Cupriavidus metallidurans CH34: one gene and its partner. The protein of the gene in region 1 interacts with the protein of each later gene in a pairwise test. Links are inferred from orthologs where the notes say so. Each region holds a gene or a part of one and is shown on either strand. Other genes may lie near its edges.

What was found. Proteins that work in one complex are often made in the same cells at the same time.
Region 2: the proteins of RMET_RS06625 (region 1) and RMET_RS05395 interact in binary tests that used the Escherichia coli proteins (3 or more experiments, as listed by UniProt). The link is inferred for Cupriavidus metallidurans CH34 from one-to-one orthologs.

Annotation. Positions count from the first base shown.
Region 1 is NC_007973.1:1,426,273-1,434,503, reverse strand. What follows is about bases 3,922-6,698. They hold RMET_RS06625 (MmoB/DmpM family protein), read left to right. Parts: upstream 3,922-5,041; coding sequence 5,042-5,356; downstream 5,357-6,698. Other genes in these bases: RMET_RS06615 (2Fe-2S iron-sulfur cluster-binding protein), read left to right, coding at 6,497-6,698; RMET_RS06620 (aromatic/alkene monooxygenase hydroxylase subunit beta), read left to right, coding at 5,411-6,397; RMET_RS06630 (Rieske 2Fe-2S domain-containing protein), read left to right, coding at 4,666-5,001; RMET_RS06635 (toluene-4-monooxygenase system B family protein), read left to right, coding at 4,344-4,610; RMET_RS06640 (aromatic/alkene/methane monooxygenase hydroxylase/oxygenase subunit alpha), read left to right, coding at 3,922-4,275. Outside these bases: RMET_RS06660 (acetaldehyde dehydrogenase (acetylating)), read left to right, coding at 1-659; dmpG (4-hydroxy-2-oxovalerate aldolase), read left to right, coding at 679-1,725; dmpH (2-oxo-3-hexenedioate decarboxylase), read left to right, coding at 1,722-2,510; RMET_RS06645 (2-hydroxymuconate tautomerase), read left to right, coding at 2,522-2,713; more of RMET_RS06640, read left to right, coding at 2,773-3,921; more of RMET_RS06615, read left to right, coding at 6,699-7,519. UniProt on the Escherichia coli protein: Acts as a radical domain for damaged PFL and possibly other radical proteins.
Region 2 is NC_007973.1:1,161,861-1,166,946, forward strand. The notes cover bases 2,161-5,086. They hold RMET_RS05395 (FKBP-type peptidyl-prolyl cis-trans isomerase), read left to right. Parts: upstream 2,161-3,319; coding sequence 3,320-3,853; downstream 3,854-5,086. Other genes in these bases: RMET_RS05390 (cupin domain-containing protein), read right to left, coding at 2,161-3,308; RMET_RS05400 (hypothetical protein), read right to left, coding at 3,948-5,000; mutS (DNA mismatch repair protein MutS), read right to left, coding at 4,997-5,086. Also shown: outer membrane protein assembly factor BamC, read left to right, coding at 1-709; RMET_RS05380 (MBL fold metallo-hydrolase), read left to right, coding at 780-1,568; RMET_RS34090 (hypothetical protein), read right to left, coding at 1,666-1,902; more of RMET_RS05390, read right to left, coding at 2,100-2,160. UniProt on the Escherichia coli protein: Folding helper with both chaperone and peptidyl-prolyl cis-trans isomerase (PPIase) activities. Chaperone activity prevents aggregation of unfolded or partially folded proteins and promotes their correct folding.

The DNA.
Region 1 (8,231 bases):
ACGCGCGCAAGCTTAACGCGCTGGGCGTGATGATGATCGATCTGACGCCGGCGGCAATTGGCCCGTACTGCGTACCGCCGGTCAATTTGAAAGAGCACCTGGGCAAACGCGAGATGAATGTAAACATGGTCACCTGTGGCGGGCAGGCCACCATTCCGATGGTCGCTGCGGTCTCGCGCGTGCAGCCGGTCGCTTACGGAGAAATCGTCGCGACCGTATCGAGCCGATCGGTGGGGCCCGGCACGCGCAAAAACATTGACGAATTCACGCGGACCACGGCCGGCGCGGTGGAAAAGGTGGGGGGCGCGAGGAAGGGCAAAGCCATCATCATCATCAACCCGGCGGAGCCTCCGCTGATGATGCGCGACACGATTCATTGCCTGACCGAAACCGAGCCGGATCAGCAAAGGATTGCCGAGTCCATCCACGCCATGATCGAAGAGGTCCAGAAGTACGTGCCCGGTTACCGGCTGGTCAACGGCCCGGTGTTTGACGGCAAGCGTGTGACGGTCTTCATGGAGGTGGCGGGCCTGGGGGACTATCTGCCCACGTACGCCGGCAACCTGGACATCATGACCGCTGCCGCGGCCCGGACCGCCGAGATGTTTGCCGAAGAGATGATTGCCGGCAATCTCACGCTCGAACCGGTTGTCGCTTGAGCCGTCAAGGAGAACAGAGATGAACCTGCAAGGAAAAAAAATCACCGTCCACGACATGACGTTGCGTGACGGCATGCATCCGAAGCGCCATATGATGACGCTGGAGCAAATGAAAAGCATCGCCTGCGGCCTGGACGCAGCCGGGGTCCCCCTGATTGAAGTCACGCACGGCGATGGCCTGGGCGGCTCGTCGGTCAACTATGGCTTTCCGGCCCACAGCGATGAAGAATATCTGGGGGCCGTGATCCCGCTCATGAAGCAGGCCAAGGTCTCGGCTTTACTGTTGCCGGGCATCGGCACAGTCGACCATCTGAAGATGGCCAAGGAGCTTGGCGTGCACACCATCCGGGTGGCTACGCACTGCACCGAGGCTGACGTGTCGGAGCAGCACATTGCCCTGGCGCGCAAGCTTGAGATGGACACGGTGGGCTTCCTGATGATGGCGCATATGAACAGTCCTGAAGGGCTGGTCGGGCAGGCAAAGCTGATGGAGTCGTACGGCGCCAACTGTGTTTACATTACCGATTCGGCTGGCTACATGCTGCCCGATGATGTCAGGGCCCGCCTTGGCGCGGTGCGTGAGGCGCTCAAGCCGGAGACGGAACTGGGCTTTCACGGCCACCACAACCTGGCGATGGGGATCGCCAACTCCATTGCGGCCGTTGAGTGTGGCGCCACCCGCATCGACGCCGCCTCGGCTGGTCTCGGTGCGGGTGCGGGCAACACGCCGATGGAGGTCCTGGTCGCCGTATGCGACCGAATGGGGATTCAGACCGGAGTGGATGTGTGGGCCATTCAGGACGTGGCCGAAGACCTGGTTGTGCCGATCATGGACTTCCCCATCCGGATCGACCGCGACTCGCTCACCCTGGGTTACGCCGGGGTCTACGGGTCGTTCCTGCTGTTTGCCAAGCGCGCCGAGCGAAAGTATGGCGTACCGGCGCGCGAGATCTTGGTCGAGCTTGGGCGCCGGGGCATGGTCGGTGGCCAGGAAGATATGATTGAAGACACGGCCATCACGCTGGCCAAAGCGCGTGCGTCAAAGGCGCAGAAGGTGGCGGCATGAAACTGGATCGCACCACCATTGCGCGCCTTGCAGAGCACCTCGAGAACTGCGAGCTCCACGCGCAAGACACGCTCAAGATCACCGATGAGCATCCCGAGATGGATTGGGATGACGCTTACGCGATCCAGGACGAGATTCGCCGCCGCAAGCTGGCCCGCGGCGGGAAGATCGTTGGGCTCAAAGCGGGGCTGACCTCGCACGCCAAAATGAAGCAGATGGGGGTTGAGAGCCCTGTCTTCGGCTTCATGGCCGACTATTACGCGATCCCCGATGGCGGCACGTGCAAGACCGAGGCGCTGATCCATCCCAAAGTCGAGCCGGAAATCGCCTTTGTTACTAAAGCGCCGTTGAAAGGCCCGGGCTGTCATATCGGAGCGGTGCTGGCGGCGACTGACTTCGTGATGCCGGGCATCGAAGTCATTGACTCGCGCTACCGCGATTTCAAGTTCGATCTCAAAAGTGTGGTAGCGGACAACACGTCGGCCGCACGCTTTGTTGTGGGTGGGCGCGCACTGCCAGTGTCTGAGGTGGATCTGCGCATCGTCGGCATCGTGCTGGAGAAAAACGGTGAGCCGGTTGCGTTCGGGGCGGGCGCCGCGGTGCTGGGCCACCCGGCCGCGGCGATTGCGATGCTGGCCAATCATCTGGGCGCGCGTGGCGAGGAGATTCCGGCGGGCAGTTTGATTCTGTCAGGGGGGATCACGGAGGCCATTGCCGTGCGAGCGGGGGATGCCATCGCCCTGCGGGTGCAGGGGATGGGCAGCACCGGTTTGCGCTTCGTTTAAAGGAGATAGCCATGCCGATTGCGCAGCTGTACATCATCGAAGGCCGCGATGCGGAAAAGAAGGAGCGGCTGATCGCCGAGGTCACCGAGGCGATCCATCGCGCGATTGATGCGCCGGTGGAGTCCATCCGCGTGCTCATTACCGAAATGCCGAAAGAACACTTTGGAATCGCGGGTCAAAGCGCCAGGAAACGAGGGCGTTAGGACGTTGTGTGTTTGGTGTGTTGAGGGCCAGTTGGCCTTAGAAATTATGGAGACTGAAAATGGCTTTGTTAAATCGGATGGACTGGTACGACCTTGCCAGGACGACTAACTGGTCGCCGAAGTACGTCACGGAGAGCGAGCTTTTTCCGCCCGAGCTCAGTGGAGATCACGGCATTCCCATGGAAAAGTGGGAGACCTACGACGAACCATACAAGCAGACTTACCCGGAATATGTCAAAGTCCAACGCGAGAAGGACGCTGGCGCGTACTCCGTGAAGGCTGCGCTCGAGCGCAGCCAGATCTATGAAAGATCTGATCCGGGTTGGCTTACGGTGATGAAGCAGCATTATGGTGCCATTGCCCTCGCCGAATATTCCGCCTCGAGCGCCGAAGCACGTATGATGCGCTTCTCCAAGGCACCGGGCATGCGCAATATGGCGACCCTGGGAAGTATGGACGAAATTCGTCACGGTCAGATCCAGCTCTACTTTCCTCATGAGCACGTCTCGAAAGACCGTCAGTTCGACTGGGCTGCCAAGGCCTTCCATACCAACGAATGGGCAGCGATTGCCGCACGTCATTTCTTCGATGACATCATGATGACGCGCGACGCGATCAGCGTCGCCATCATGCTGACCTTCAGCTTTGAAACCGGCTTCACCAACATGCAGTTTCTTGGGCTGGCGGCAGACGCTACGGAGGCCGGGGATCACACATTCTCCAGTCTGATCTCGAGTGTGCAGACCGACGAGTCGCGCCATGCACAGATCGGCAGTCCAACGCTCCAGATTCTGATCGAGAACGGCAAGAAAGCCGAGGCCCAGAAAAAGGTTGACATCGCTTTTTGGCGCGCGTGGAGGCTGTTTTCGGTGCTGACTGGGCCGGTGATGGACTACTACACCCCGCTCGAGCATCGCAAGCAGTCGTTCAAGGAGTTTATGCAGGAATGGATTGTTGCGCAGTTTGAACGCGCACTGAACGATCTGGGGCTCGACAAGCCTTGGTATTGGGACACGTTCCTGCAGCAGCTCGATCAGCAGCATCATGGCATGCATTTGGGCGTCTGGTATTGGCGTCCTACCGTCTGGTGGAACCCGGCAGCCGGCGTCACGCCCGCAGAACGGGATTGGCTGGAAGAAAAATACCCTGGCTGGAACGACACCTGGGGCCAGTGCTGGGATGTGATCATCGACAATCTGGTCGACGGGAACATCGCGCAAACGTACCCGGAGACGTTGCCGATCGTGTGCAACATGTGCAACCTGCCGATCAATTACACGCCGGGCAACGGGTGGGCCGTGCAGGATTATCCGCTCGAATACAACGGCAGGCTGTATCACTTCGGCTCGGAGCCGGATCGGTGGTGCTTTGAGCAGGAGCCGGAGCGTTATGCAGGCCATATGACTTTGGTGGACCGTTTCCTGGCTGGCTTGGTGCAGCCGATGGATCTGGGGGGCGCATTGGCTTACATGGGTCTGGCACCCGGCGAAATCGGTGATGACGCCCACGGCTACTCATGGGTGGACATTTACAAGAAGATGCGCATGAAGAAGGCAAGTTGAGCACTGCTGCCTGAAGAGCCGGTGGTATGACCACCGGCGCAACCACCAACCAAACAGAGGACTCCAAAATGGCTTTGTTTCCCTTGAGCTCCAATTTCGAAGGCGACTTCGTGCTTCAGCTGGTGGCGGTCGATACCGAGAACACCATGGACGAAGTGGCGGCCGCTGCTGCGCATCACTCCGTTGGACGGCGTGTGAAAGCGCGTCCCGGGCATATCCTGCGGGTGCGCCAGCAAGGTAGCAAGGAATGTTTGCCCCGAACGATGAAAGTGGCCGATTCGGGCCTCAAGCCGACCGAGTGTGTTGAGGTCATCTGGGAACCCGCCCAGCAATAACCAGGCATTCGGCAGTTGATGTGCTGGGGTCCCTTCATCAATAGAAAGGAAGTTCATGACATTTAAGAAAGTGTGCTCTCTGGACGATCTTTGGGAGGGCGAAATGGAGTCGTTCGAGGTCGATGGGCAGGAAATTCTGATGGTTTGGCCGCAGGGCGGCGACTTGAAGGCGTTCCAAGGTATTTGCCCACACCAGGACATTCCACTCATTGAAGGCAAATTCGACGGCAAGACGGTGATCTGCAGGGCGCATCTTTGGCAGTTCGATGCCTGCTCTGGAAAAGGTATCAACCCGTCGGACTGTGCGCTGGCCGAGTACCCAATCAAGATCGAAGGCGATGCGGTATTTGTGGAAACCGAGGGTGTGAAGCCGCTGTTCGCACATACGTGAGCAGCATTCGGTCCGCCAATTCGAAAGCAAGGAGAAAGCTGTGACTAAAAACGATATTGCATCGGCCCACTTTAACAACAGGGTGGGTCCGGTCATGCGTGCTGGCGAGCTCGCTGAGGCAGTAGTTGAGGCAGCGCGAGAGGACAACCCTGGCAAGGAAATTCGCGTGGACGACAAGCGCGCCTATTTGCGCATCGACACCGACGGGGAGTTAATCCTGCGCCGCGAAACGATTGAGCGGGCGCTGGGCCGGCCGTTCAAAATGCCTGACCTCGAGGTTGAATTGAGTTCGTTTGCCGGGCGTATTGAAACTATGCCCGATCAGGTCCGCTTCTACTTTGAGAAGCAAGTCTGAGTAGCGGTACCGGACAACATCCGCCCCACCAAGTAAAGATTCGAGGAGACAAGCATGTCTGAAGTTCAAGTTCTCAAGCCGCTCAAGACCTGGAGTCATCTCGCGACGCGGCGCCGCAAACCGAGCGAATACGAGATTGTTTCCACCAATTTGCACTACAACAAGAGGGATCCGAATGCTCCCTACGAGCTCGATCCGGATATGTGGATGAGCCGCTGGTTCAAGCAGCACACCCTCAATAGTCCGCTCAAGCACGACGATTGGAACGCGTTCCGCGATCCGGACGAAGTCATCTATCGCACGTACAACCTGATGCAGGACGGCCAGGAGACGTATGTCTTCGGGTTGTTCGACCAGTTCAATTCCCGTGAACATGATAAGTCGCTGGATCCCCGCTGGGCTGGTAAGCTGGCCCGGCTATATACCCCGGCCCGCTACCTGTTCCACACGCTGCAAATGGCCTCCGCTTACGTCGGCCAGATGGCTCCAGCGAGCACTATCACCAACTGCAACTATTTTCAGATGGCCGATTCTTTCCGCTGGTTGAGCCATACGGCCTATCGTACGAAAGAGTTGTCGCTAGCATTCCAGGACAAGGGCTTTGGTAGCGACGAACGTAAATATTGGGAAGATGACGTCGCCTGGCAAGGCTTCCGTGAGCTTATGGAAAAGGTTCTCGTAACATGGGACTGGGCCGAAGCGTTTGTGGCGCTCAACCTGGTCGCCAAGCCTGCGGTGGAGGAATCGGTGCTGCGCAAGCTGGGCGAGTCCGGACGCCATAACGGAGATACTTTGCTAGGCCTGTTGACGGACGCCCAACTCATCGACGCGGCACGTCACAGGCGTTGGGCCACGGCGTTGGTCAAGATGGCGCTCGAAAAGCCAGGTAACGCCGAAGTTATCAAGAATTGGATTGCCAATTGGGAATCGCTCGGCGATGCGGCTATCGATGCCTATTGCAGCACGCTTGCCGATGTACCAGACGCCTCGGAGTCGGCCAAGTCGGCGACTCGAGAGTTTCGTCGATCCCTGGGTCTGTAAGGAAAGACTTCCAGCCGATGCTGTCTCAGGGGACCATCAAGAGCGCCTGGATCACGCGCTCTTGGTGATCTTGACAGCGTAATCACAGGGATTTCATGTATGTCTGAACATCAAATACTCATAGAGGGAGAGAAAAATGCCTTTGTCCAGGCGGGGGAAGACACTGTCCTGCGGGCAGCTTTGCGCGCCGGAATAGGATTTCCCTATGAGTGCAACTCGGGCGGGTGTGGCAGCTGCAAGTTTGATCTTCTGGACGGAGAGGCCGAGAATCTTTGGCCAGACGCGCCAGGGCTGACCGAACGCGATCGCCGTAAAGGTCGTCTGTTAGCGTGCCAATGCAGAGCCAAGGGGAACATACAGATAAAGGTGCGCGTCGAGGCGGACCATCAAGCTCAAGTGAGGCCGAAGCGACTGCTGGCCAAGTTTGTGGAATCGCATGAAGTCACCCACGACATTCGCGAATTTCGCTTTGTGACGGATGGCCCGGCCACCTTCTTGGCGGGACAGTATGCGATGCTTTCGGTCCCTGGTGTGACCGCGCCGCGAGCCTACTCCATGTCTAACACCGGCAATGATCGAGGCGAGTGGCATTTCCAGATCCGGCGCGTGCCGCAAGGTAAAGCGACAGAGCAGTTGTTCCATCACCTTCGTGCGGGCGATCAACTGGAGATCGATGGACCTTACGGCCTTGCTTTCTTGAGAACGGAGGCCCCACGCGACATTGTTTGCGTAGCGGGCGGGTCGGGTCTTGCACCGATGGTGTCAATTGCACGTGGCGCGTCGCAGTCCGGCATGCTGGAAACACGCCATCTCCATTTTTTCTATGGTGGGAGAACGCCGTCAGACATTTGCGGAGAATCGTTCCTGCGCATGTTACGTGGCTACGACGAACGCATTCATTTTTACCCCGTCGTGTCTTTGCCGGGTGAGGCCTCCGGATTTCAGTGGAGCGGTGAAACGGGATTTGTTCATGACGTGGTTCGGCGTGTGTTCGGGGATACGCTGTCAAATTTTGAGTTTTATTTCGCCGGTCCTCCACCTATGACTCAGGCTCTTCAGGAGATGTTGATGATCGGCTACTGTGTTCCTTTCGAACAGCTTCATTTCGATCGTTTCTTTTAATGAAGCGTCCACACGACTTGCGAATTAATGTCAATGCAAGTCTATTAATCAGAGGAGAGTAATCGATGAAACTGTACTACAGTCCTGGCGCTTGTTCGCTTTCACCGCACATCGTATTGCGTGAAATGGGCTTGACATTCGAGCTCGAAAAAGTGGATCTGCAAAGCAAAAAAGACCGAGAGCGGTTCTGACTTTCGCAGCGTCAACCCCAATGGTTATGTGCCGCTGCTGGTTCTCGACGATGGGCAGGTGCTCACGGAAGGTCCGGCGATCGTACAGTACTTGGCCGATCGGGCTCCCGAAGCGCGGCTTGCGCCTGAAGCCGGGACGATGGAGCGCTATCGTTTGGTGGAATGGCTAAACTTTATTTCGACCGAGCTTCACAAGGCTTTTGCACCGCTTTTCAATCCTAAAACGCCGGAAGAATGGAAAGCCATCGTAAATGATTTGATCGCGGCGCGTCTGGCTTATGTTGAAAAAAAGCTCGGTGGTCAGGTCTATCTGATGGGAGATAACTTCACGGTTGCTGATGCTTATCTGTTCACCGTGCTGTCTTGGGGCAAGTGGGTCGGCGTAGATATCGGACGCTGGCCGACTTTGCAGAGCTATACGAATCGAATTTCTTCTCGCCCGACCGTGCAGGCCGCGCTCAAAGCCGAGGGTCTGATCTAACGAAGACCGGTTCTTGTTGCCCCAACTTTTTCGGAGTTTT
Region 2 (5,086 bases), 260 kb from region 1 along the record:
TGGCCTGTATTCGACGTCGGAGCGCGACAAGTTCCGCACGCGCGTCGAGCGTTCGCAGAACGGCCAACTCGAGGTGTTCATCAGCCACCGTGGCGCGCAGGAACAACTGACCGGCGTGGACAAGTCGCAGACGGTCTGGACGCCGCGTCCGGCTGATCCGGAGTTGGAGGCCGAATTCCTCTCGCGTCTGGCGCAACGCCTGGGCGTGCAGAAGGAGCAGGCCGACAAGATGGCCAAGAACCCGACGCCGGCCGGTATCGGTACGGCCCAGCCGTCGGCTGCTGCTGCGGGCGTTGGTGCCGCTGCCGCTACCGGCGCGGCCACGGCAGCCGCGACATCCAGCAGCAAGTCGTTCCTGTCGCAGGTGAATGGCTCGCCCGCGCTGCAGTTGCCGGAGCCGTTCGATCGCGCCTGGCGCTCGGTCGGTCTGTCGCTGGATCGCGTGAACTTCACGGTGGAAGATCGTGATCGCGCTCAGGGCCTGTACTACGTGCGCTATGTCGATCCGAAGACCACGGTCGATGATCGCGGCTTCTTTGGCAAGCTCTTCACCAAGCCCAATGATGGCAAGACCGCGAAGAAGTATCGCGTGGCGCTGAAGGGCAACGGTACCGGCACCACCGTGACCGTCCTGAACGATGCTGGCCAGCCTGAGAACTCCGAGATCGGCAAGAAAATCCTGACTCTGCTTGACGAACAGCTTCACTGATGATCGTCCCAGGCAGTCAAGTGGCACCGACGGCGCGAGCCGTCGAGTGCCAACCCGTGCGAGCGCATCCATGATGCGCTTTGCTTTTTTGGGCAGCGGCAGCGAGGGCAACTCGCTGCTGATCGAGGCGAGCGATGGTGCGAGCGTGACGCGCGTCCTGCTGGATTGCGGTTTCGGCATCAAGGAGACCGCTCGCCGGCTGGAGCGGCTCGGCGTCGCGCCGGAGCAACTCGACGCGGTGCTGGTCACGCACGAGCATGGCGACCATGTCGGCTCGGCCTATGCGTTTGCGGCGCGCTACAAGCTACCGGTCCACACGAGCCACGGCACGTGGCTGGCGACGTCACATATGCGAGGCGCGGATGTGGCGGATGTGCGCGTGTGCTGCGCCGATCATTCATTCTCGGTCGGTGGCTTGCAGATCCATCCCTATACGGTGCCGCATGATGCGCGTGAGCCATTGCAGTTCGTGCTGACTGATGGCGATGCACGGCTCGGTGTACTGACCGATGCAGGGATGGAGACGCCGTATGTGACCGCGCGGCTGGCGGGTGTGCATTCACTGGTGCTCGAATGCAATCACGATCGGGAGATGCTGCGTAACTCGGTCTATCCGTATTCGCTCAAACGGCGCATCGGAGGTGATTTTGGGCATCTGGCAAATGACATTGCCGCGAGTATTCTGTCTCAGGTCATGCATGGGCAGATGTCGCGCGTGGTTGCAGCGCATCTGAGCAAGCAGAACAATACGTGCGAACTGGCGGCAGGCGCACTGGCCTCGGTGCTTGGCACATCGCCGGGGGATATCCTGATCGCGGATCAGGAAGAGGGATTGGGCTGGCAGGCGGTGCGCCCATAATCTCGGCATTCATCTTCCCCGCGAATGAGGGGTGAGAAAAATCCGAGAAATAAAAAAAGCCGACCCGAAGGTCGGCTTTTTTATCGGACGAATCCGATTACTGCTTGGCAGCCGGAGCCGAAGCGTCAGCAGCCGGAGCCGAAGCGTCAGCCGGAGCAGCAGCCGGAGCCGAAGCGTCAGCAGCCGGAGCAGCAGCCGGAGCCGAAGCTTCAGCCGGAGCAGCAGCAGCCGGAGCAGCCGTGTCAGCGGCGGGAGCAGCAGCTTCTTCTTTCTTACCGCAAGCGGCCAGAGCAACAGCAGCCAGCAGGGATGCGATCAGGAGAGACTTCTTCATTGTTCGTCCTTTAACTTTTAATAACGAAAACAGGCGATGAATAATTACCGGTAATTATCGCTCTTGAACTGCGAATTTGTGGCTCTCCCGGGTGCCGACAGTGCAGTGGTCCACAGTACTAGCCAGCGGGCGATTATATCCGCGTTTCCCCTGCTTGTGTACAGTCAAGATTTGCAGGTTTGATTTGTTACGCATTATTACACGCGTTTCGGTGCAATCTGGAGCCATCCTTCCATCGCCCAGTCGTGGAAGGTATCCATCAAGTCGGGCAGCGCAACACATGCCTCGACCTCGCTCGCGGTGAGCTGACGGCGGTCAGCCAGACGTCGCAGCCACTTGGCCAGCGATGCTGGCGGCTCGTAGGCTTCGCCGTTCAGGAAGAAGTGCGTGCGGTCATAGAGCGCAACGGAAGCGGGCGCCAAAACAACACCATGCGTGCGCGCCAGCTTCGTGAACTGACGCAGCGGAATTTCCTCGATTTCGTCGAATTGCACGGACGGTTTCGGCTCGGACAAATGCGTACCAAGGAATTCCGACACCATGCCGGCGTTCCATTTGAGTGACTGAAGGCGTTCCGCCACCGCCCGTGCCAGATTTGCCGGCAGTTGCGCAGGCGTCGAGGTCGCCGATTCGCCTGCATCGGCGTAACGTCCGTCGAGGCCTTCGTTGTCGGCAACGGTCTCCGAAAGCCAGGCCAGAAAATGACCTGCGAGCTCGCGATAGGCGGGGGCGCGGAAACCAATCGAGGCCGTCATGCATTCGCCTTCGGCTACGCCGTCGTGTGCGTACTGAGGTGGCAGGTAGAGCATGTCGCCGGGCTCGAGTACCCATTCCTGCTCGGCGCTGAAATCCGAAAGGATCTTGAGGGGCAGGTCGGGGATCAGGTCGAGCTTCGTCTGTGACGAAATGCGCCAGCGGCGCCGGCCCGATACTTGCAGCAGGAACACATCGTAGGAGTCGAAGTGAGGTCCCACGCCGCCGCCGTCGGTGGCATAGCTGATCATCACGTCGTCAAGCCGGGCATCGGGAACGAAGCGGAACTGGCTCATTAGCTCGGCTGCCGCGCGATCGTGCAGGTTGACGCCCTGGACCAGCAACGACCACTTGCCGGTCTTGCGCGAGGGCAGGTTGTCCTCGGAGAACGGTCCGTGTTCGAGCTTCCAGCGGTTGCGAAAGAACGACACCAGACGTGATTCCACGTCGTCGCGATCGGCAAGCTCGAAAAGCGCCTCGCGCGACACTGGGGGCACGATTTCCGGCACGGCCTGTCGAATCAGCAGCGGCTTGCGGTGCCAGATATCACGCATGAAGGCTGAGGGCGTCATGCCGCCGAGCAGGGTGAGCGGCGCGTCGGGATCGACAGGTTCCGGAGGCAAGGCCTGCGCGTATAATGCGGAATCGCTCATGGAGTCAAGAATTGAAAATCGCTAAGAATACGGTGGTGTCCGTGGTGTATAAGCTGTCGGACGCGCAGGGCAATCTGATCGAAGAGTCGGATGAGCCCATGGTCTATTTGCACGGCGGATATGATGGCACGTTCCCCAAGATCGAGGAAGCGCTGGACGGCCACGACGCCGGCTTCGAGACCGAGTTGCAGCTGGAACCGGAAGAGGCGTTTGGCGACTACGACGCCGAACTCGTGAAGGTGGAGCCGCGTGATCGTTTCCCGGAGCCGCTCGAAGTGGGCATGCAGTTCGAGGGCGTGCCCGAGGACGGTGACGACGAAGATTCGATCATCTACACGGTGACGGACGTCGCCGAGGACAAGGTCGTGCTTGACGGCAATCACCCGCTGGCCGGCATGGCGCTGCGCTTCTGGCTGAAGGTATCGGAAGTCCGCGAGGCGACGAGCGAGGAAGTCGAGCACGGTCACGCGCACGGCGCTTCGGGCATCGAAGTGGTGGACGAAGACGAGGACGGCGAGGACGAGGCTCCTCGCACGCTGCACTAAGTCTCACAACACGAGCGATCCGCGATAGGTCATCGCGAACATGAAAAAGCCGGCATTTGCCGGCTTTTTCATTTTGTCCTCTTGTTGATGAATATCAATTGCCCTTGGGCCCATCTTGTAGCTGAACCTGGAATACCGACCGTGTGCCAGGCGTGATCGTCAGCTCCGTCCATCGCGAAGGAGTGCCGATGGGCAGTGCGACTCGCGTGAAGTTGGCAACGATCTTCCCCGACGTGTCGCGTAAAGGCTTGTCGACGCTGAAGCCGTTATCGCTTGCATGGACCAGCAGCACCTGGCCAGAGAACTTCGAGGACAGATCACGAAGCTGACGCTTGAACTCGAGATAGCCGTCGCGTGCCCCGTGACGCACGAACGCGTCCAGCAGGCTTGGTTTGCCACGTTTTTCCCAGCCGTTCCCGAATAGCGGATCGGCGTGCGCGATGACCACGATGCCGGGCAGATCGCGCTGCTCGGCAACTGAGAATGCCCTGGCCAGCCATTGCCGGTTGGCTTCGCGCCGATCCTCGAATTCGCCATTGCGCCCGCCCTCGATGCGATAGTGGTTGTTGTCGCCGGGCAGGTTCAGGCCCACCAGCATCACGCCACCGGTGACGAGCCGCACGTTTTCCCGATAGCTGCGGAACAGCGCCTGATCCGACTGACGCACCACTGGCAATGTGCGTCGCCCAAGCGTGGTGTCGAGCGGGAAGAACAGCTCCCGCAATCGATTGAGCCGCTCCACGGCATCGAACTTCCCGTTTGAGGGCTTCTGGCACTCAGCCCAGTCGGTTTCGCCAGGTACGTAGAGCAGCGGTGTGGGCGAATCGTCGAGCACCTGCAGCCGCGCATTGAGAAGGGTGTCACCACAGGATTCGGTATCGCCCTTGATGCCACCAGCGTGGACGATCATCGCGACCTGCTGCGCGTTCATCATGTCGAACAGCGCAGTCGCGTCTGCTTCCGCGGCTGGCCATTGCGGGGTGTCGGCAATTAGGGCGATCCGGGTCATCTGCACGGTCGGCACTGGCGGCGGCGCAATGCTACCCGCCCGCGCCGCGTGCGCGAGCGCCGGCACCGCGAGCAACGCGCAGGCAATGGCCGCCAAGCAAGCGGCCGCCGAGCTTCGACCCCGGAAGCGTGCCGTCATACCGTTCGCGCGGTCTCCGAGATGGACTTGAGTCGGTACAGCGCCTCGAGCGCTTCTCGCGGCGAGAGGCTGTCCGGGTCGATATC